Regions from separate parts of the Brevibacillus sp. NSP2.1 genome, predicted to be linked through region 3. Evidence: riboswitches for the same ligand, from Rfam matches in the RefSeq annotation. Region 3 holds a riboswitch; each other region holds the start of a gene.
The links. Region 3 has a riboswitch for S-adenosylmethionine ahead of M655_RS05150 (2,3-diketo-5-methylthiopentyl-1-phosphate enolase). Riboswitches for the same ligand answer to the same signal wherever they lie in the genome.

Region 1 (7,455 bases), 2.4 Mb from region 3:
CGCAGGTAGGGGGAGCGCCAGTTTTCCGGGAAGCGGTACGGCTGCTCGCCGAACATCAGTCCCAGGACGTCATCGGAGTCAATCGGCAGGAAGTGATCGTAGTTGTCCCTGCGGCCCCCTTCCGACAGGTTGATATGGGACAAAAAGTAGCGCAAATAATGTTCTCCTGTTTCGGTATGCTTTACGATGGAGTAGCTTTCAAATTCGGAGCTTTCCAGTTCTTTTATCGTTTCTATACAGGACAGAAATTCGTCCTTTTCACGCGCGAGCAGAGCGTCCATTGTCGATCGTTCCTTTCATCGGTTTGGGTAGCCTCATGATAGCAAAAGCGTTTCGCTCTGACAATGAAGGCAGAGCGGTCAAGTGCCATCCTGTTGAAAAAAGTTAACTAACGATGCTTCTCACAAAAAGCCCGTAGCTGGATCAATGGCGGCGAGAAGGCAACGGTCGCGCCTGCGGCAGCAGAAAAAGTCGCGCAAGCCTTTTGGAAAACGATGGTGGGGGAAGAAGCCGACGTTTACGAGCGCCAGGCGACAGAGGTTTATGCGGATGAGCATTGGCGCAACGGAACGTGGATGAACGTCAGCGACCAGCGGATGGAAAACGGCAAGCCTGTCCCGTATGACGTCCTGACCGTCCAGGTGGACAAGCGTGAGCGCGTCGCCTTTTACGGCAGGCGGTCTGGCTGCGATCGCACTGTCCATGACATGAAAAAAGAGGCTATCCCTTCAAGCCAAGGCAAGGGGGATAGCCTCTTCCTGTCATTTACTTAGCAGTCGTCGTTCGAACACCCGACAATGACCAGCAGGATAAACAGTACGAGCACCAATGCGAAGCTGTCTCCAAAGATGCCGTGTCCGCAGTAAGATGTACTCACGTTTGTTCCCCCTCCTTTCCGTTATGCTACAGTCTATACACGAACGCACAGATTGGCGTGGGCGAATGCCCGGTATGCGCAAAAATGGGCGCAGAAGAGCGGGAAGAGTGTAAAGAATAGACAAATTCTCAATTGACGAAGACTTTTCGCGGTGTTAAGATACTTTCAAACATCAAACCTGAAAGCAAAAAATGAATAGCATAGTAACAACTCTTATCAAGAGAGGCAGAGGGACTGGCCTGATGAAGCCTCGGCAACCGGTTAAAATCCGGTGCCAATTCCAGCAAAGCTACGTGCTTTGAAAGATGAGAGGATGGTTCAGGCGCAAGTGTATCCGCGGACAAATCCTCTTCTTTCAAAGAAGAGGATTTTTTGATGCAAAAAACGGCTGAGAATAAACCGACGCAAGGGAGAAAAGGAGCACGTCAATGAAACCCACTTTTCGCGAACAGCTTTCCCGGAAAATTCTGATTCTGGACGGTGCGATGGGCACCATGCTGCAGCAGGCGAACCTGACCGCCGATGATTTTGGCGGCGAAGCGTACGACGGCTGCAACGAGCTGCTGAATTTGACCAGGCCCGATGTGATTCGCTCCATCCATGAAAAATATTTGGAAGCGGGAGCGGACATCGTGGAGACCAATACATTCGGGGCGACTTCGGTCGTGTTGGCCGAATACGATGTCGCGGACAAGGACCTGGAAATCAATATCGCCGCTGCCCGTCTGGCGAAGGAAGCAGTCGATGCCTACTCCACAGCCGAATGGCCGCGCTACGTGGCGGGGGCGATGGGGCCGACGACGAAAACGCTGGCACTGACAGGCGGCGTCACTTTCGAGGAACTGGTGGAGTCGTACTACCGCCAGGCAAAAGGGTTGATTATCGGCGGGGTGGACGTCCTGTTGCTGGAGACGTCGCAGGATACGCTGAACGTCAAGGCAGGCGGGATCGGCATTCGCCAGGCGTTTGAAGAACTGAACGTAGAACTGCCGGTGATGCTGTCCGGAACGATCGAGCCGATGGGTACGACTTTGGCGGGGCAAAACATTGAAGCGTTCTACATCTCGCTTGAGCACCTGAAGCCCGTGACGATCGGCCTGAACTGTGCGACAGGGCCGGAATTTATGCGCGACCATCTGCGCACGTTGTCCGGCTTGGCCCAATGTGGGGTAAGCTGCTATCCAAACGCCGGGCTGCCGGACGAAAACGGGCACTACCACGAGACGCCGCAAGGACTTGCTGCGAAAATGCGCGCTTTTGCCGAGCAAGGCTGGCTGAACGTGGCAGGCGGCTGCTGCGGAACGACGCCTGACCACATCCGGGCAATGGCGGAGGCGCTCAAAGACTGCAAGCCGCGCCAGGCAACAGAGCAGGCGGTCAGTGCCGTATCCGGCATCGAGGTCGTCTACGTCGAGGACGACAATCGCCCGCTTCTGGTCGGGGAGCGCACGAACGTCATCGGCTCGAAAAAATTCCGCGATCTGATCGCAGCAGGGCAGTACGAGGAAGCGTCCGACATCGCCCGCGCCCAGGTGAAGCGCGGGGCGCACGTCATCGACATTTGCCTGGCTGACCCGGATCGCGACGAGTATGCGGACATGGAAAAGTTTTTGCAGTTCGTCGTGAAAAAGGTCAAGGCTCCGCTCATGATCGACTCGACAGACGCGAAAGTGATGGAGCTGGGCTTGCGTTATTCCCAGGGAAAAGCGATTCTCAACTCGATCAACCTGGAGGACGGACTGGAGCGCTTTGAAGAAGTGGCTCCGCTAATCCGCAAGTTCGGGGCGGCCGTCGTCGTCGGGACGATCGAGGAAGCCGGAATGGCGATCACCCGCGAGAAAAAGCTTGAGGTCGCGAAGCGCTCCTATGACATATTGGTCAACCAGTACGGCATCCCGCCGCAGGATATCATTTTTGACCCGCTCGTCTTTCCGGTAGGGACGGGAGATGAACAGTACATCGGCTCCGCGCGGGAGACGGTGGAGGGGATTCGCCTCATTAAAGAAGCGATGCCACAGTGCAAGACGATTCTTGGCGTCAGCAACGTTTCCTTCGGTTTGCCGCCAGCGGGACGCGAAGTGCTCAACGCGGTGTTTTTGTACCATACGACGCTCGCCGGACTTGATTTTGCCATCGTCAATACGGAGAAGCTGGAGCGCTACGCTTCGATCCCGGAGGACGAGCGCAAGCTGGCGGAAGCGCTGCTGTTTGAAACAAACGACGAGACATTGGCAGCCTTTACGGAGTTTTACCGCCAGAAGAAAAAAGAAGTGCGCGTGGAAGCTTCCTCGCTGACGCTGGAAGAGCGGCTGGCCCGCTATGTGGTGGAAGGCTCGAAGGACGGCCTGGTCGACGATTTGAAGCTGGCACTGGAAAAGTACACGCCGCTGGAAATCATTAACGGTCCGCTGATGGCCGGGATGGAAGAGGTCGGCCGTCTGTTCAACGGCAACCAGCTCATCGTTGCGGAAGTGCTGCAAAGCGCGGAAGTCATGAAAGCGTCCGTCTCGTTTTTGGAGCCGTTCATGGAAAAGAGCGATTCCGCGTCGAAAGGCAAAATTTTGCTGGCGACCGTCAAAGGCGACGTGCACGACATCGGCAAAAATCTGGTGGAGATCATTTTGGCCAACAACGGCTACAACGTCGTGAACCTGGGGATCAAAGTGCCGCCTGAGCAACTGATTGCCGCCTGCCGCAAAGAGAAGCCGGATGCGATCGGCCTGTCCGGGCTGCTGGTGAAGTCGGCCCAGCAGATGGTCATTACCGCACAGGACTTGCGTGCGGCGGGAATCGACGTGCCGATGATGGTCGGAGGGGCGGCGTTGACCCGCAAGTTCACCTCCAACCGGATTGCGCCTGAATACCGCGGGGTTGTGCTGTACGCCAAAGACGCGATGGACGGCCTCGATCTCGTCAACCGTCTGCAAAACCCGGAGGAGCGCGAGCGGCTGATCGCGGAACAGCAGGATTTGGCCGAAGCGGCTGCTGCCGCTGCTGCACAGCCTGTCGTGCAGGAGAAAAAAGCTCCGCTCCCGGCGCGTTCGGCCATCAGCAGAACCGTTCCGATCCACCTGCCGCCGGATTGCGACCGCCATGTGCTGCGCCAATACCCGATCAGCCACTTGCAGCCGTACTTGAACTTGCGCATGCTGCTCGGCAAGCATCTGGGCGTGCGCGGCAATGTGGAAAAGCTGCTCGAAGCGGGCGACGAAAAAGTGCTGGAGCTGTACGGCGTGGTCGAGGAACTATTAAAGGAAGCGAAGCAGCGCGGAACGATTACTGCGCACGGCGTGTACCAGTTTTTCCCGGCGCAAGCGGACGGCAACGATATTATCGTCTACGATCCAAACGATCACAGCAAAGTGCTGGAGCGCTTCTCGTTCCCGCGCCAGCCGGAGGAACCGCATCTGTGTCTGTCTGATTTCTTGCGCCCGGTCGAGAGCAAGGAAATGGATTACGTCGGCTTTTTGACTGTGACGGCAGGGGGCGGTATCCGCGAGCGTTCGACGGAACTGAAGGAGCGCGGCGACTATTTGCGCTCGCACGTCTTGCAGGCGCTCGCTCTGGAGTTGGCGGAGGCGTTCGCCGAGCGGATTCACCACATGATGCGCGACGTCTGGGGGATTCCCGATCCGGCGGAGATGACCATGCTGGAGCGCTTCGGTGCCCGTTACCAAGGCATTCGCGTGTCGTTCGGCTATCCGGCTTGCCCGAATCTGGAGGACCAGGCGCAGTTGTTCCGTCTGCTGCGGCCAGAGGATATCGGCGTTCAGTTGACAGAAGGCTTCATGATGGAGCCGGAAGCATCTGTCTCCGCGATGGTATTTGCCCACCCGGAAGCGCGCTACTTTAACGCGGGTCCGTCGGTGTTTGAAGTATAGATCGTCTAATGAAATGGGAGAGAAGGGATTGAGTTGACGACGAGCAAGAAAGACTTACGGGACTATTTGCAAGATCACCTGCTGGTCGGAGACGGAGCCATGGCGACCCAGCTACATGCGCTGGGTGCCCCGGTTGGCGTCAGCTTTGAAGAATTGTGTTTATCCAATCCGCGCGTGGTGCATGAGGTTCATGCCTCGTACTATCAGGCGGGGGCGCGCCTTTTGGAGACGAATACGTTTTCGGCGAACCGCGACGCGCTCAGCCGCTACGGCCTGGAGCACAAGGTAGCGCGGATCAACCGTCTCGCTGTGGCGATCGCTCGCGAGGCGGCACAGGATGATGCGTATGTAGCGGGCAGCATCGGCTCGATTTTAGCCGGACGGGTCAAGAAAAAGGTACTGGATGAATATCGCGACCAGTACGAGGAACAGGCAATCGCCCTGTTGCACGCAGGCGCAGACGCGCTGATTTTGGAGACGTTTCTCGATCTGGAGGAGCTATTGCTGGCGATTGAGGTCATCCGTCCGTTGACAGATGTGCCGGTCATCGCCCAGCTTGCGACGCTCGAAGTCGGGCGGACGCGCGACGGCTACTCGTTGACAGACGCTTTTCCGCAGTTGAAAAAGGCAGGAGCTGACATCATCGGCCTGAACTGCCGTTTGGGTCCGGCTGAAATTTTGCGCTCTTTTGAAGGGACGATCTTCCCGGACGATTCGCTGCTGTCGGCGTTTCCAAACGCAGGAAGGCTGGGCATGACGGACGGGGAGTACGCCTTCAAGTCGTCTCCCGAATACTTTGCCGAAAGCGCCTTGCGCCTGAGGGACCAGGGAGTTCGCCTGATCGGCGGCTGCTGCGGAACGACTCCTGCGCACGTGAAGGCGATGGCAGACGCGCTCGCTTCGCAACAGCCGAAAGCCCGCGTCAATCCGCCCGTTGCCCTGGTCGAGCGCCCGCACATTTCCGTGCAAAGCACCCACGAGCGGGAAAAGCCGAGCATTGTCGAGCGGGTCAAAACAGGCACGACGATCATCGTCGAATTTGATCCGCCGCGCGATCTCGACGCCGAGCAGTTTTTGGACGGTTGCTGCGAACTGCACAAGGCCGGGGCGGATGCGATCACCCTGGCGGACAATTCGCTCGCCACTGTGCGGATGAGCAACATGGCGCTCGGCGCGCTGATGAAAAACAGGCATGGGATCGACCCGCTGCTGCACATCGCCTGCCGCGACCGCAATCTGATCGGTCAGCAATCCCACCTCATGGGGCTGCACGCGCTCGGCATCGATCAAATTCTCGTCATCACGGGCGACCCGTCGCGCTTCGGCGATTTGCCGGGGGCAAGCTCGGTGTTTGACGTTACTTCCTTCGATCTGATCCGCATGGTGAAGCAACTGAACGAAGGCGTCTCGTTCTCGGGACGTCCGCTGAAGCAAAAAGCCCAGTTTATCGTCGGCGCGGCCTTCAACCCGAACGTCCGCAACATGGCGGCAGCCGTCGCCCGACTGGAAAAGAAAGTCGAGGCCGGGGCCGATTACATCATGACTCAGCCGGTGTACGACGTCGAATCGATCCGGCAGGTGCACGAGGCGACCAAGCACATCGGGATTCCCGTCTTTATCGGAATCATGCCGTTGACCAGCTCGCGCAACGCCGAGTTTTTGCACAACGAGGTGCCGGGCATCAAGCTTTCGGCGGAAGCGCTGGAGCGAATGAAAAAGGTGCAGGGTCCGGCCGCCAGACAGGAAGGGATCGCCATTGCGAAAGAGCTGCTCGATACGGCTGTCCGCTATTTCAACGGCATCTACCTGATTACGCCCTTCAACTACTACGAGATGGCAGCGGAGCTGATCGCCTACGTGCGCCAGCAGAGCGCGCTGGTCAAAACGGCGCAGCCGTAACGGCTTTCGCTCGCCAAGCCCACTCTCTGTCGACATGCCAACAGGCCCTCGCGTAAAAGACAGGCTACAGCCTTTGTCGTTTACGCGAGGGCTTTTAGTTCGTCCAGCATGTACGCAGTCTTTAAGGATTCGCGTGTGCAAAATTGCTGGATGTGCGCCGCATCCATTTGCTCGTACTGCTTCATGCGCAAAAAGCGTTCCATTATATGCGGAAAGGCGAGGTCGACAAACAGCAGGTGAAGCTGTTCGGCCGACAGCGGGTTTTCCCGCAAATAGCCGCGCAACAGGTAGGCAAACAGTTGCTTGTTCCATGCCCCTTCCTTGCGCATGGCAAGCGACAGCACACGGCTGATGTCTTTGGAAGGAAAGTCGTAGCGGACATCTTCCCAGTCGATGATCGCGATTCGTTTGTTGCGCACAAGCAAATTGCCGTTGTTGAAGTCGCCGTGGCAGAGGAAGTGCTTGCTGAGCGGCGCTTTTTTCCACTTGGCAAAATAGGCGGACGTATTCAGTTGCTTGCGCGCCGTCTGTCCAGCCTGGCGAAAATACGGGAGGTACTCGACGATGGTGGAGAAATGCGGCTTCTGCTTGTCTGCGTGCCGTTGCTCCCATTTTTCCAGCGCGGCCAGGTCCGTTTTGTATTCTTCCGACCATTTTTTGGCGCCGTTGTAAAGTTCGCCGTGCTTGGAGGTAAAGCCGAGCGAGCTTTTGTGAAACTGCCCGAGCAAAGCGCCGACCTGCTCCAGCTTGCCCGGCGAGTTGTAGGCGAGCTTCGGCCAGGACAGCCACTGATGGAGG
Region 2 (7,455 bases), 440 kb from region 3:
TCGTGTAGCCAAAAGGCAATGAAATCGTTTTTATCTCCCGGCCCATCCATTTGTTCAAGCCTGCACGAGACATACTGAAATCAACGTAGAGCCGATCCCTGTATTCTTTCTCATTTTCCAGTCGTTGTAAATCCTGCAAATAGACGGGAGCCGTCTCTGGCCCCATCTCTCCCCATTCATTCCGCGCTTCCTCTTCGTGCAGGCTGTACGTATGCGAACCGATATCAGCCAGCCCAGAGTGAAGCATTTCCATGACTTGTTGACGCGTAAGTGGCGTCGTCATGTTCTCCCGTTTTCGATCGGCTACATCTCGCAAGCGCCCTGCGATCACGAAGTTCACTGACGGGTAGCCGTATGTACGTAAGGTGGGAAAAGCCTTCGTGTAATAACTCTCATAGCCGTCGTCAAAGGTAATCAGGACAGCATTTTCGGTCGGCAAGCTCCCTGTATCCACAAAATGCAAAAACTCATCCAACGAGATCGGCTGCAAGTCGTTTTCGTGCAAAAACGACATATGTTTTGCAAATTGCTCAGGCGAAATGACGTAGCGCTGGCCTGATGCATCCGTGACTTGGTGATACGTCAGGACGACTACCTGATTGTTATACCACTTTTTCGGCTTTACCGTTGCTTTTTCGTTCTGCGTGACGTTTGGCTCAGCAATTTCCGCCTCGCTTATGCTTATAGACGTATCTACTTGGGGAAAAGGTTGCACTTTTTGGGCATTCTTTTTTGATTGGTAAAATTCACCAATCCCCAATGCAGACATAACCAGCAATAAAGAAATAACAAATACGGTCAGGAAGAGCCTTTTGTTCGGCAAAGAAACCCCTCCTCTACTTCCTCACTAGGAGATTCGACACAGTCCTACATTTTCCCTTCGCTTAAAGCCCACCAATAACTGGAAAATTTTCCCCGTAATAAAAAAAGAGCCCAGTAGCTTTACCAGGCTCTTTCTTTGTCGTTCTTATTTTGCCAGTTGCGCAGCTTCTTGCTTCAGAACTTCTGCTTTGTCTGTTTGCTCCCAAGGAACATTCAGGTCATTGCGTCCAAAGTGGCCATAAGCCGCTGTTTGTTTGTAGATAGGGCGACGCAGGTCGAGCTGCTTGATGATGCCAGCCGGACGCAGGTCGAAGTGTTTGCGCACCAGTTTCACCAGATCTTCTTCGGAAACGGTTCCTGTACCAAAAGTATCAACAGCGATGGATACAGGCTGCGCTACACCGATTGCGTAAGCCACTTGCACTTCGCATTTGTCAGCCAGGCCAGCAGCCACAATGTTTTTCGCTACGTAACGAGCAGCGTAAGCGCCGGAGCGGTCTACTTTTGTCGGATCTTTACCGGAGAACGCGCCGCCGCCGTGACGAGCGTAGCCACCGTAAGTGTCTACGATGATTTTGCGGCCAGTCAGACCAGCGTCCCCTTGAGGTCCGCCGATTACGAAGCGGCCAGTCGGGTTGATGAAGTATTTGGTGTCAGCGTCCAGCAGCTCAGCCGGAACAACTGGTTTGATAACTTGTTCGATGAGGTCTTGCTTGATTTGCTCCAAGGTAGTCTCAGGAGCGTGTTGAGTCGAAATCACGATGGTGTCGATGCGAACTGGCTTGTCCCCATCGTACTCAACCGTTACTTGCGTTTTGCCGTCAGGACGCAGGTAGGCGAGTGTGCCGTTTTTGCGAACTTCAGTCAAGCGGCGAGCCAGCTTGTGAGACATGCTGATCGGCAGCGGCATCAGCTCAGGTGTTTCGTTGCAAGCAAAGCCGAACATCAGACCTTGGTCACCTGCACCGATCGCTTCGATCTCAGCGTCGGTCATTTTGCCTTCGCGCGCTTCCAAAGCCTGGTCTACGCCGAGAGCGATGTCAGCGGATTGCTCGCCGATCGCAGTGATTACGCCGCAAGTGTCAGCGTCAAAGCCGAACTTCGCACGATCATAACCGATCTCACGGATCGTTTCGCGCACCAGCTTTTGGATGTCCACATACGTGTTGGTGGTGATTTCACCGGCTACGAGAACCAGCCCGGTAGTTACGGAAGTTTCGCAAGCTACGCGAGCGTTTGGATCCTTGGCCAAAATGGCGTCCAGGATGGAGTCGGAAATTTGGTCACAAATTTTATCCGGATGTCCTTCGGTTACAGACTCAGATGTGAACAGACGACGACCTTTTTGCAAAGCCATGAGAAAATACCTCCTTTGACCTCATACAAATAGTTTGGTAGCCGAGTCAGGATTTTATCGACGTAAACGCAAATAAAAAACCTTTTCCATCTTTTGGAGGAAAAGGTTTGAGCGCTTTTAGCTTCCTTCATCCTCTTATCGGCCAGAACAGATTTCCGTCCTGCTGGTTAGCACCGCTCCAGACGGTTGCCGGGCTTCATAGGGCCAGTCCCTCCGCCTGCTCTGGATAAGAGTATCCATTACGGATTATAGAATAATTGTTTTTTGAGGTGGTGTCAATAGACTTTTGCCAGAGCACCTCTTTGGCCGAAATCGCCCTGTACAAAACGCTGTTGGAATCGCCTGCGGGAAGCGTCTGAGGTGATCGAAGCCGCGTTTTCACAAGGACGATATAGCCATGCCATGCGTCTGTCGAACGCAAAGCGGAAAATTTTTTCTTACACTTGATACGATTTGGCGATTAATACAACAACCTCGGCCCGCGTAGCGCTGCCCTGTGGCTTGAAGAGCGAACCGTATCCGTTTAGCCAGTTTCTTGCCGTCAAAGCGCCGATCGCCGGTGCTGCCCAATGGCTGGCCGGAACATCGCGATAGCTCGGTGCGCTGCTGCTGTTCAGAGCCACGCCCTTCGCCCTGGCGATCATCGCGGCCATTTCCGCCCGCGAAACAGCTTGGTCAGGCTTGATCTGACTGTTTGGATACCCCTTCAAGACTCCGAGCTGATAAGCCACTCCAAGGGTGTTGTACGCCCAGTGCTTTTTTGGCAAATCAGAAAACACTTCCCGTCCGGAATACGCGCTGGCTACCTTCGAGCCGGTCGCGCGCATCGCCTGCAGCAGCATTGTGGCAAACTGCGCACGAGTTACTGCCTCGTTAGGCTTGAACGTCGCATCGCCGAAGCCTTGGACAATTCCTTTGGAGCTCAGCCTGGCGATCTCTGTGCGCGCCCAATGGTCGGAAATATCCCGATACCCCGAGACGAGGGGCTGCTGCGTGACTGTCAATTTGTATGCATCGTACTTGAACGGAATGCCGCTGTTCAGGCGCACGTAATACTTGCCTTTTGGCAACCGCAGGCTGAAAATCTCGCTGCCCCGATCGGACAACTCAGCCACTTCGTTTGTCGAAGCGAGCGCGTAGTTCATGTTTTTCTCGCTGTAAAGAGCGATGCGAAAACCGCTGGATACCGGAATAAACGGGGCTCGAATCGTGACGTACGAGTCTGTATTGAGCGTAAATTGAAACCAGTCTGCATCCGAAGCCGTCGGAATCGTTCCGGTCATGACCCCTCCAGCGGCTAGCGGCGACGCCCTGCTGTACGTATCATTCGGCTCGTTCAAATCTTTTTTCAGCGGGGTGAACCCGAGATCCAGGCGATATTCGCCGTTCACCGCATTTTGCTGATACTCGCTGACCCGAATGTAGTATTTTCCCGGGGAGACTTCCTTGCTCGCACGCTCCGACGGATTATCGCGGTCGACGTTGTCGTAGAGCGGGTCCCAAACCGTATTTTTTCCGGTTTCCTGCTTTCCTATGGCAAGCACCAGGTCCACCCGCTTGTTGTCGGGAGTCACCGTCACATCCATATGCCCGTATTCGCGGACGTAGTAGGAGAACCAGTCCTGGTCGCCCTCCTGGTGGAAGTTGCCCGTGACGCTGATCTGGTTGCCTACCAGCGGCCTTGCCGTCGCCATCGTATCGTTTGGCTCATTGCGGTCCGGGTTGATCGTGAACTTGCTCGTCAGCACGTAGGCAAACGAGTTGACGCCGCCGTTTCGCATCAGCTTGATGTTCATCCTGCCCGCTTTTGCCGGGACGGTAACGGTATCCCCGTTTCCAAAATACTGCGTAATCGGCGTTCGGTTTTCTGGGTAAAAGGTTGCCGCCATGGCGGAGGATACCCCGGAGTTAATCGTCGCCGTAAAGCTGACTTTTCCGTCATACGGCACATCCATTTTAAACCAGTCTACCGTGTCGTTTGGCCCCAGGTTGCCGCGTATTTGCTGTTCGATAGGGAATGCTTTGGCTCGCTGCAAAGAGTTGTTCGGCTCCAAAAAGTCGCCGGAGAGCGCGCTGCGCACTGCCTTGTTCACGTCCAGCAATCCGTAGCCTGTTTGCCGGTCCCAGCCGCTCTCGCCGAGGTCTGTAGCCGTCTGGTAAAGCATTTGCCTCACATCCAGCGCCGTCAGCTTTGGATAGCGGGCCAAAATCAGGGCCGCCGCTCCCGCTACTTGAGGCGCTGCCGCTGACGTACCGGAAAACGATCCGTACTTTCCGCCCAGCTTCGTCGTATATACGTTAAGCCCCGGCGCCACAATGTTTAACTCAGGCCCCGTGTTCGATTGATAAATCGCCTGGTTTTTCCCATTCACGGCCCCAACCGCAACGACTGTCGGGTAGGCAGCCGGATAGGCGACGCGGCTTGCTTCGTTTCCGCTGGCAGCGACGAGGACGGCTCCGCTTCTCTCCGCACGGTCAATGGCCTCTTTCAAGGAGCGGGAATAGGACAGGCTGCTGAACGACATCAGGATAACTTTGGCTCCCCTGTCGAGCGCTGTATTGATCCCCTTCGCAATCATGTCCACATTCGTCACTGCATCTTTGTTCAAAATTTTGATCGGCAAAATCCGGGCGTTCCAGACTACCCCTGATACCCCGATCCCGTTGTTGCCTTTTGCAGCGAGAACCCCGATGACTTCTGTCCCGTGCCCGTTGTCATCCTGCGCCGATTTCCCCGGGTTGACCAGATTGACACCCGGCAGCAGATTCCCCTTCAAGTCAGGGTGATTGTAGTCCGCTCCGGAATCGAGCACGGCAATCGTAATCGCCTGGTTGCTGTTGACTACAGGCCACGCCTTGTCGGCCTTGATCTGGCTGATGTGCAACTGATTGCTCAGATAGCTGTCATTGGAAGCAGGCGCGGCAGCGAGTGCAGGCCGCACGCCCAGCGGTACAAGCGTGAGCAGCATCGCAACTGACACGGCTATTTGAATCGATTTTTTCATAAACACAGTCCTTCCTTACTTTCCCCTGCAACTAGCGCAGCAAGAAAACCTCTATCGCCGCCCGCTCAAACAAAGGGGCATGCGCTGTCGTGGAAGGTTTTCTTAACGTATCGAAATGAATAAATGTTCGCGCTTATCCATTTCAGTACGTTCAAAAAGGTATTCAAGTATTATGCTTCTCGTCCTAGCATAGCGGATAAAAAGGGCGAAAAGCAACCCTGTTTCCCCAAGATTTGGAACGTTATGGCAGGAGAAAAACCCTTTTCACCATTGGCAAAAAGGGTTCATCCATTACTGCAGCAGGCCTTTGTTGTCTTCGGTAGCAGGCTCTACATATGCTTTTTCTTTTTTGCGTTGACGCGCCTGCGGAATGTAGGCACTCAGTTCGTCCGGGTTTACTTCTGCTTTTTTAATCGAAGAAGACGGGATATCAAACGCCCAGATGCGCTGACTGTTTGCTTCCACCTTCATGTTTTCGAGCGTGTAGCTGACGCGGGCAACCGCATCGCCTTCCTTGTCGTGAACGATGATCGGCACCTCGGTAAACTCCAGGCGCTTCTCCAGTCCGTTGCGGAATACGACGACAACCTTCAGGCCGTTATCATCGGTAGGCTTGATATCGAGGACCTGCAAATCTACCTTTCCTTTTTCCACCGGAGCTTCCTCCGCCGCTTTTTGCGTATAGTGGCTTTGTTCGTCCGCACTCAGGCCCATATTCAGCTCCTGGGTCTCCTCGATGCGGCGTTTTTCCGGCTTTTTATAGGTCAGAGTCAGCGGCACTTCCTTCTCAGGAATGCGGTCGAACTCTTCCCAGCGGAACATAAATTCCATCGGACGGCTGGCCATGTGGCCCACAGGACCGTTTGCCATCAAGTCAAACGTCTTTCTCGCCACCTCTTCGCCGTCAGCAGTCACGAGGGTCAGCGGCAGCTTTTGCAACAGCACGTTGCGGTTTGTCGCGTTGCGAATGTACGTCAGCACCAGGTAGCCTTCATCTGTCACCTGTGTGTAGAACGGAATAATGCCGACCTCGTCGCGAACGACCGGAGGCAGCTCATCGTGGACGTACTGCAGCAGCTCCTGCTCCGCCTCCTCCAGTTGATTGTCCCAAGGACCGTTCATCGTCAGAAACAGCTCTTTGGCCTCAACCCGGTTCGCCGATTGCTGCGGGTTGTCGATCCCCGACACCCCCAGGTAAAACTCTTTATGCAAATGCTCATGAATATCTTCACGTACTTGCTCCAGGCTTTCCTTGGAGCCAAACCAGTTCTCCAATAACCAACTCATATGTCAACCTCCTCCTGATTTCTGCGATCGAGAGCTCTTGCGCCTATTCTACGTCAAGAACCCATCTGCGCAGATTGGCATCCGGTTTTTTCACGAACTCCGGCGGGAACACGATCAGCCACGGACGGCTGTTCCCCGGCTTCACGCGAATCTTGCTGGCATCCACAACGCCTCGCGCCACGACATCGCCGTCCGTATCGGAAATCGTGATTTTCAGCTTGTCAGGACGATAATCCGTAGACAGGCCGTTGCGGAACAGCAATGCGGCAACCAGTTGCCCTTCTTTCGTTTTCCCGATATCAAACCCGGTAATTTGCACCGAGTTGACCGGAATCGGCGGCAAAGAGTACGCGAGCGACTCCAGACGGTCTTTTTGACGCTGTGTCATGCGTCTTTCCATTTCCGGGTCCAGCTCCAGCGTACTTGGCCAGATGTGCGATCTTTTTCCTGCTTTCATCACGACTTTCCAGCGGCTGAACATGAAGTTGTCGTGCAGGTAGCTCTCTTCCGGGAACAGCACTTCCCACGGACGGCTTGTATGCGGAGGAATAGCGCCCATATCAGACAGGTCGACTCTCATCCGCGCGAACGGCTTGTCGTCCAAGTAAATAGCCAGACCGATGTTTTTGAAGCGCACAGGCTTATCTGTCGCATTGCGGAAAAACATCGTCACGGTCATGCCGTTCGGCTGGGGAATCATGCTGAAGCCCGTTACGCTAATCAAGCCTCGTGCCATCTCAGGCAGTTCTGCTTGCAAGAATCGCAGCGTATATTTTTTCTCCGCATCCAGCTCCTGCTCCCACATCGGATGCAGGGACAGCTCTGTGCGCACTCTGTCAGGCTTGCCGGAAGTGCTCGCTGCGGGCTGGTTTTCCACTTCTACTTCCGTATCTTTCAACTCCGCAATGTCAATCGCAGACTCTTCCTGAATCTCTTTTTTCAAATCCTCCAGGGCCTTGTCACCCTGCTGTTTTCCAAACAAAT
Region 3 (7,455 bases):
GCTCCCAGTTCCACCAGTCGATTTTGCCGACAAACGCGGCGGTAATTGACTTTTCCTCCTTGAGCCTGAGCAGCTCCTTCGTCGGCCCGGTCAGGACGGCGCCGTAGATGCGCACGCCTTTTTCCTGCAAATAGCGATAGCGCTCCTCGAGTTGCGGATTGCCGCCCGAAAGCAGCGCGTAGCCCATATCGCGCGCCAAGCTTTTTTGCTCGGTCAAATACTTCATCTCGCCCATGAAGGCGGCCATTCGCCGCTCGCCTTCTCCGTTCACCTGAATCGGCGCGGTTCCGTAATCCAGCTCCCGCTCGGCAAAGCCCCAGACCTCCCCCGGGCCGAGTAGCAGATTGCCGGCTTCCCCGTCAACTTGTTTCACCTCCACGCCAGTGTCGACGGCAAACCAGACCGTCTCCTGGTTGTAGCTGCTGACATGGCGGGAAACCAGCTCGACATACTGCTCATACGTCAGGAAGCTGTCAAACGAGATCGCCAGTTGGGAAACCGTTCCTTCCGGCAGCTTTTCCAGCGTCGTCCAGGCAGGCGTGCGCAAAAAGGACGTGTCTTCTTCCGGTTCTCCGGCCGATAGCGGATAGCGGAAAAACAGCTTTTGCTCCCTGCCGCCCCCTGTCCACTCCGGTCTGGCGCTCACGTTCCACAGCACATTCGTGCTCCGAAAGCGGCCAGCGCTTTTGGCCTCGTTGCCAACCTGCTCTCGCAGCTCCATGTCGATGCTGCCGTACAACAGCCCCACCTGCGAGCCGCTGCTGCCCACGCTCACGCCAGGCTGGGTAAAATTGACCATGTCCCGTGCCACCCGGAACAAATCGTCATGCATCAGCGTCCCCACCCAGCCGTTTACGAACAGCAAGAGCACACCCGCGAGGCAAGGAATCGCGAAGGCATAGAAGGAGGTCGTCAGCCTGTTTTTCCACTTTCCCCGTCGGACGATCGCCCGTTGTCTTGCTTCCGAAAGCCCTGGCGCAGCCTCCTGCTTGCCGTCTGTCCCTTGTTCTTCCCCGAGCAATAGCCGTTCCAGCCGCTTCCCGTACTCTTCGTCGTCTGCCAGTTCCTCGCCCAGCCGTTTCGCTTCCTCTCCCGTCAAATCCCCTCTCAGGTAAGCAAGCAGTTTTTGCTCGCGGTCATCCCCGTTTTGGTTCGTCATAGCCCTTCCTCCTTCCACAGTTGCCGCATCTTTTGCCGTCCCCGAAACAGGGAGCGCTTGACATCCGCCAGTTCGATTCCCAGCACCTCCGCCATTTCCGCGTAGGAAAACTGCATCGCCGACAGCAAAATCACCTGTCGCTGCTTTTCCGGCAGCCGCTCCAAACAGGCGGATGCCGCCTCCCACAACTCCTGGTTCACGAGCTGGTCAGCGGGATCGACGGCGGAAGCATCCAGTCGTTCCGGCACGCTCCCGACGTAATCGACTGGCCGCCGCTTCTGTTTGCGATGCCAGTCCACGAAGGCGTGGTAGGCCACCTTGAACAGCCACGGCCGCACTTTTTCCCCGCGATAGTCATCCAGGGAGGCATACGCGCGAAAAAAAGTCTCCTGCGTCAAGTCTTCCGCCTGCCTCCGATCGCGTGTGAGCCGGAAAAGATAGCGGTATATATCGTTTACGTGCAACTGGTACACGTCCTCCAAGCCTACTTTCCCAATGCCTCCACACCCTTTCATCCGATACCACCCACGCTGAGTAAAAAAGTTTCACTTGCTGCCTCCTTTTCCCTGTGAGCAGATGCACATTCTCGGAAAAACAAAGATTGACTAGCGGAACGAGAAGGCATATCATGGGTGTATCGCACACGGATAGATGACGTGTGAACCACATAAACTCTTATCGCGAGCTGGCTGAGGGACTGGCCCTATGATGCCCGGCAACCGGCGCTATTTTTTTGCGTTCGACAAAAATAGCGAAACGGTGCTAATTCCAACGGATAAGAGTCGGAGCTGTTTGTTCCGGCTACTGACCCGAGAGATGAGAGGAGACGAGACGTTTTCATAGTCGACAACCGCCTCCCCGCTCAAGTGGGGAGGCTTTTTTGCATGATTACATGTTTCGAAACGACCACGACAGCTTTTCAAGCTGCCAAGGAGGACTAGCATGAGTGAGCAACGCATCCTCGTCACCTATTTGACACAAGCCAAAGACTTGAACAAAAAAGCCGCTGCCATCGCAGTCGGCATGACGGTCGGCTCCTGGACGGACTTGCCCGCTGCCAAGCAAGCGGAGCTGGCGCCGTACCTAGGCGAAGCCGTCAGCGCCACTCCGCTGGAAACATTGGAAAACGGGGATGTGCGCGGGCTGATTACCGTCAGCTACCCGACCCGCAACTTCACCAGCGACATTCCTTCGCTCTTGACCGGAATTTTCGGAAAGCTCTCGATGGACGGAAAAATCAAGCTGGTCGACATCGCTTTTCCCGACTCGTTCCTCCAGGCTTTTCCCGGACCGAAGTTCGGCATAGACGGACTGCGCGGACGACTGGACGCCCAAAACCGTCCGCTCCTGATGAGCATTTTCAAATCTTGCCTCGGCCTGCCGTTCGACGATCTGAAAACGCAATTTAAAGCACAGGCGCAGGGCGGCGTCGATTTGGTCAAAGATGACGAAATTTTCTTCGCGGACGACCGCGCACCGTTTTTGGAGCGCATCCAGGCGTTCAAACAGATCGCCCTGGAGACCGAAGCCGAGACAGGCAAGCCTGTCCTCTACGCCGCCAACCTGACCGGGCCGATCAACGAGCTGAACGAAAAGGCAAAACGCGCGGTCGAAGCGGGCGCCGACTGCCTGCTGTTCAACGTGCTGGCCTTCGGCTTCGATGCCCTGCACCGCCTGGCAGCCGATCCGGATGTCAACGTCCCGATCATGGCGCACCCGGCGCTCGCAGGCGCGTACTATCCGTCGCCTGACTACGGCATCGCCACGCCGCTTCTGCTCGGCACCTTGATGCGGATCGCCGGAGCAGACCTGGTGCTGTTCCCGTCTCCGTACGGCAACGTGGCGCTGGACAAGACAGAAGCGCTGCAACTCGCCCACAACTTGACGACGCCGCTGGAGGGCGTGCGCCGCTCGTTCCCGGTTCCGTCCGCAGGCATTCATCCCGGACTCGTGCCGCAGTTGTATCAGGACTTCGGTCTCGACCAAATCGTCAACGCGGGCGGCGGCATTCACGGCCACCCCGGCGGCGCGACGGCCGGAGCGAAAGCTTTTGTCGACGCAATCACTGCCGTCACTGCCGGGCGCAGCCTGGAAGAAGCCGCTGCCGGATCGCCTGAGCTTGCCATCGCCCTGGAAAAGTGGGGTGGCGCACGATGAGCAAAAAGCTCGTGCTGTTCTGCGATTTCGACGGAACGATTACGGAAAAAGACAACATCGTCGCGATTGTGAAAAAGTTCGCTCCCCCCGAATGGGAAGCACTCACCAAACAAATTCTTTCGCAACAAATAAGCGTACAGGAAGGCGTCGGCAAGCTGTTTCAGTTGCTCCCTTCTTCCTTGCGCCAGGATATTGTAGACTACATCGTCCAGGAGGCTACGATTCGCCCCGGCTTCGCTGACTTCGTCCGCTTTTGCCGCGAGGAAGGCATCGAGCTTTTGATTACGAGCGGCGGCATCGACTTTTTCGTCCAGCCGATTCTCGCTCCGTTTGACCTTAGCGGTGTCCCGATCTACTGCAACGGCAGCGACTTCTCCGGCGAGAACATCACGATCACGTGGCCGCACTCCTGCGACGAGCAATGCACAAACGGCTGCGGCATGTGCAAGACGACCATCATTCGCCGCTACGACCCTGCCACTCACTATCGCGTCGTCATTGGCGATTCGATCACGGACCTGGCTGGCGCAAAGATCGCCGACTACGTCATCGCCCGCTCCTTCCTCGCCGAGAAGGCACAGGAGCTTGCGCTGCCGCACAGCACATTCGCGACCTTCCACGACGTGATTGGCACGCTGACCGAACTGAAACAGGAGGTTGTCTAATCCATGACCGCAACACTCGAACAACGTCTGGACGCTTTTCGCCGTCTGGACGACGCCAAGCTGACATTTGCCCGCCGGGACTGGTTTCCCGGTACCAGCGGCAATCTCTCGATCAAAATCCAGAACGAGCCGCTGCAATTTGCCGTAACCGCAAGCGGCAAAGACAAGACCAAGCTGTCGCCGGAAGACTACCTCGTAGTCGATCGAGATTCCCGCCCTGTAGACGCGACTTCGCTCAAGCCGTCCGCAGAGACGTTGATCCACGCCGTCGTCTATCAAAAGTTCCCGCAGGCAGGTGCCTGCTTCCACGTCCATACCGTTTGGAACAACCTCATCTCCGAGCTGTACTTCGGCCAGCGCGCCTTCTCCATCCAGGGGCAAGAGCTGATTAAAGGCTTGGGCATTTGGGAGGAAAACGCGCGTATCACTGTTCCGATTGTTGAGAACTTTGCCGATATTCCGACCCTGGCCGCCGCGATTGAAAAAGTCATCACCCCGGAAATTCCGGGCGTGCTCATCCGCAACCACGGCATTTACGCATGGGGCGGCAACGACTTTGAAGCGAAGCGCCACCTGGAAGCATTTGAATTTCTGTTCGAGTACCACGCCCGCTGGCTGCAACTGCGCCAAGCCGTCGTGTCCACTACAACCAATTAACCAAGGAGGCAAACAAGATGGCACAAATTCGTTTCCACGACACTAACGAGTACATTTCCGCACCGGAGGAAGTCATTTCCTTCCTGGACAGCCAAGAGATCATTTACGAAAAATGGGGCGTAGACCGCCTCGATCCCAAGCACCGCGACAACTACAGCCCGACAGAGGAAGAAAAACAGGAGATTCTCGCCGCCTTCAAGCCGGAGATCGACGCGATCAGCGAGCGCCGCGGCTACCTGACTGCCGACATCATCGTCCTCTCTGACAAAACCCCTAACCTCGATGAGCTGCTCGTGAAATTCAAGAACGAGCATCATCACACCGACGACGAGTGCCGCTTCTGCGTAGACGGCCACGGCATTTTCGCGATCAAGGGCAAAGACGGGCGCTACTTCGACGTCGAGCTTGAGCCAGGCGACCTGATCTCCGTACCGCCGAACTTCCGCCACTACTTCACCTTGATGGACGACCGCAAAATCAAGGCAATCCGCCTGTTCGTCACTCCTGCAGGCTGGGAGGCTATCTACTGATACGTATCGCAAAAACAAACAAGCACCTTGGACCATAGCCTTGGCGACAAGGTGCTTTTCCTTTTTCCTGCTATTTACTCACTTAATGACGCCATCGCCTATAATCGACACCTCCGGCACAATACGGACATCGGCTCTGGCAAATGCCGCCGGCCAATCTTCCTGTACCTTTTTCCACTCCTCGTACTCATACGCACGGGCGTACACGCCAAAGCCAAACGGGTCTGTTCCACTCTCCTGGCACTTTGTGACCAGATTTGCGAACTCTTTGCGCAGTTCCTCGCTAATCATTTGCTCCATTTTCCTGTAGTCTTGTTCCATGTCGAACAAAAACAGCCTTTCGGTGATGGAAATGCGAATTTTCATTTTTACGTCGAATTGAAACCGATTGTTACGGTAGCTTGTTTTCACGGAGCGATTGACGCCATTCACCAAAAAACTGAGCCGATCCCTCGCTATGTGATTGCTGCCACCGTTTACGGGAAGCGGAAGCGTCAAGGATGTCTCTCCCTGCTTTTGATTACGGAGCATCTGCAACAGCATCGTATCTCTTGGCTCGAGCAGCGCAGCGTACTTGCCGCCCTTGTTTAGCAGTGCCGTCCCCAATACTTTAACAGAGCGTCCTGAATTGATTTCAGCGAGTAACGGTGTGCCTCCTTTTTCAAACATTTGTCGATGAAATTCCTGTAACCTTGTTGTTACTGTCAAATTCCTTTGGCTTGCCTTATCGAGCAGCCTGGTTAGGTGAAGCGGAAGCCGCGGCTTATCCGTCGGATTAAAATTGAACAGCTCCTTGACCGGCCCGTCGCAAACGATCACTCGCGCATTCACCGTAAATCGCGCATCGCGAAACATCACATCCATAATGGGAAACCAATCGGGATGTTCCAACAGTTTTTTCCCGATAACGAACACCTGTATTTTGCCTGATAACGAAAGGCCCGTCACCAGCCCGTCAAACCGTCCTCTTGCCTGACGGAGCGATTCTATCTTGACTCCGTACTCCTCTTCCTTATCCTTGGCTTCCTTGCTGAACACCGGACTCGATAAATAGACGAGAAGCTGATCTTTTTCATTCAGATCTATCCCTGTCATCAGGGTGATCGTCGCGTCTTCCAGATCAATCCGATCCACACACCCCGTCAGCAGGGAGACTACACACAAAATCAATAGAACGTGTACGTATCTTTTTATAACCTTCACTCCTTCACTGACCTACGCAGCAGCCAGATCGGCACAAAAGCCAGAACGGGCAGCGCGTATCCGAATAGCAAACCGCCAGTGCTCCACCACTGCTTCCATTTGAGTAAATCCATGAACGTAGGCGTATACAGCCAAAGCAGTAAAATAACCAACAGCAAAGCGATGCCTAAATGCTTGCGATGATCTGCTGCACCGAACAATTGACTTGACGAGAAGACTGAAAAATACAGATAAGGGAAGCTGGTTGTAGACAAATAAAATAAATAGAAAGCGAGAAAGATAATATCCATTCGTTCCAAAAATCGATACTCAATCACCTTCCATAAATTCAATGTTGGCCACGTATATTGTAGAATTTCATCAGGGTTGAAAAACACGAAACTGAACAAGGTGATATTCATAAAAATCAGCATGGACAACGTATTGGCCACAACGATACCAAGGACTGCATACTGCTTTTTCTGCAAAAAAGGATAGAGAAAAAAAGCCAGTTCAAATCCTAAAAAAGACAGAACCGTTGATTTTGTTGCCACCAGAATCGGCCACCACCCTTCCTTGAAAATAGGGAGCAAATAAAGCCAGTTCGTTTTCGGCAAGACAGTGACCAAGACGATCGGCATCCACAGCGTCAGATAAAAGATCAGCTCGGCATACCGTCCAAGCACCCGCAAGCCGCCTTGGAGAACCATATAAGCCGGAACAGCCAGCAAAATACCTACCATATAAATCGGTGTCTGACTAAGAATCCACGTATTGACGATGGCCGCAGTGTTGGCCATGACAGTGAAAGAGGCAAAACCGCAATAGACGGCGATTCCTGCAACACAGACTTTCCCCAGCCATTTACCCAAAAACAACGGCAGCAGATCCACAATCGTTTTGCCGGGATAGCGCTTCATGATGCCGATGATGACCAGGCTGACCGCCATAGCCGCGAACCAACCAATCAAAATTGAGAGCCATCCGTCCGTCCCTGCCACCTCGGCCAGCTCTCGCGGCATGGACAACACCCCGATCCCTACCTGCGCACCGTGAATCAAATAAATGTACTGGAAGACCGTCAGTTCATTGAAGGCATATTTTT

Region 1: another riboswitch for S-adenosylmethionine. It lies ahead of metH (methionine synthase); the one in region 3 lies ahead of M655_RS05150 (2,3-diketo-5-methylthiopentyl-1-phosphate enolase).
Region 2: another riboswitch for S-adenosylmethionine. It lies ahead of metK (methionine adenosyltransferase); the one in region 3 lies ahead of M655_RS05150 (2,3-diketo-5-methylthiopentyl-1-phosphate enolase).

Annotation. Positions count from the first base shown of each region.
Region 1 is NZ_CP048274.1:3,469,885-3,477,339, reverse strand. It holds gene M655_RS16855 (hypothetical protein) at 1-281, opposite strand, end outside; gene M655_RS16850 (hypothetical protein) at 495-773, shown strand; gene M655_RS16845 (YjcZ family sporulation protein) at 770-877, opposite strand; SAM riboswitch class I at 1,088-1,189, shown strand; gene metH (methionine synthase) at 1,306-4,758, shown strand; gene M655_RS16835 (bifunctional homocysteine S-methyltransferase/methylenetetrahydrofolate reductase) at 4,792-6,657, shown strand; gene M655_RS16830 (YutH/CotS family kinase-like spore coat protein) at 6,738-7,455, opposite strand, start outside.
Region 2 is NZ_CP048274.1:615,939-623,393, reverse strand. It holds gene M655_RS03020 (polysaccharide deacetylase family protein) at 1-823, opposite strand, end outside; gene metK (methionine adenosyltransferase) at 968-2,179, opposite strand; SAM riboswitch class I at 2,312-2,412, opposite strand; gene M655_RS03010 (S8 family peptidase) at 2,617-5,184, opposite strand; gene M655_RS03005 (SLAP domain-containing protein) at 5,476-6,471, opposite strand; gene M655_RS03000 (SLAP domain-containing protein) at 6,515-7,455, opposite strand, start outside.
Region 3 is NZ_CP048274.1:1,056,707-1,064,161, reverse strand. It holds gene M655_RS05160 (anti-sigma factor) at 1-1,159, opposite strand, end outside; gene M655_RS05155 (sigma-70 family RNA polymerase sigma factor) at 1,156-1,674, opposite strand; SAM riboswitch class I at 1,832-1,982, shown strand; gene M655_RS05150 (2,3-diketo-5-methylthiopentyl-1-phosphate enolase) at 2,102-3,316, shown strand; gene M655_RS05145 (2-hydroxy-3-keto-5-methylthiopentenyl-1-phosphate phosphatase) at 3,313-3,981, shown strand; gene M655_RS05140 (methylthioribulose 1-phosphate dehydratase) at 3,985-4,638, shown strand; gene mtnD (acireductone dioxygenase) at 4,656-5,168, shown strand; gene M655_RS05130 (Ger(x)C family spore germination protein) at 5,247-6,371, opposite strand; gene M655_RS05125 (GerAB/ArcD/ProY family transporter) at 6,368-7,455, opposite strand, start outside.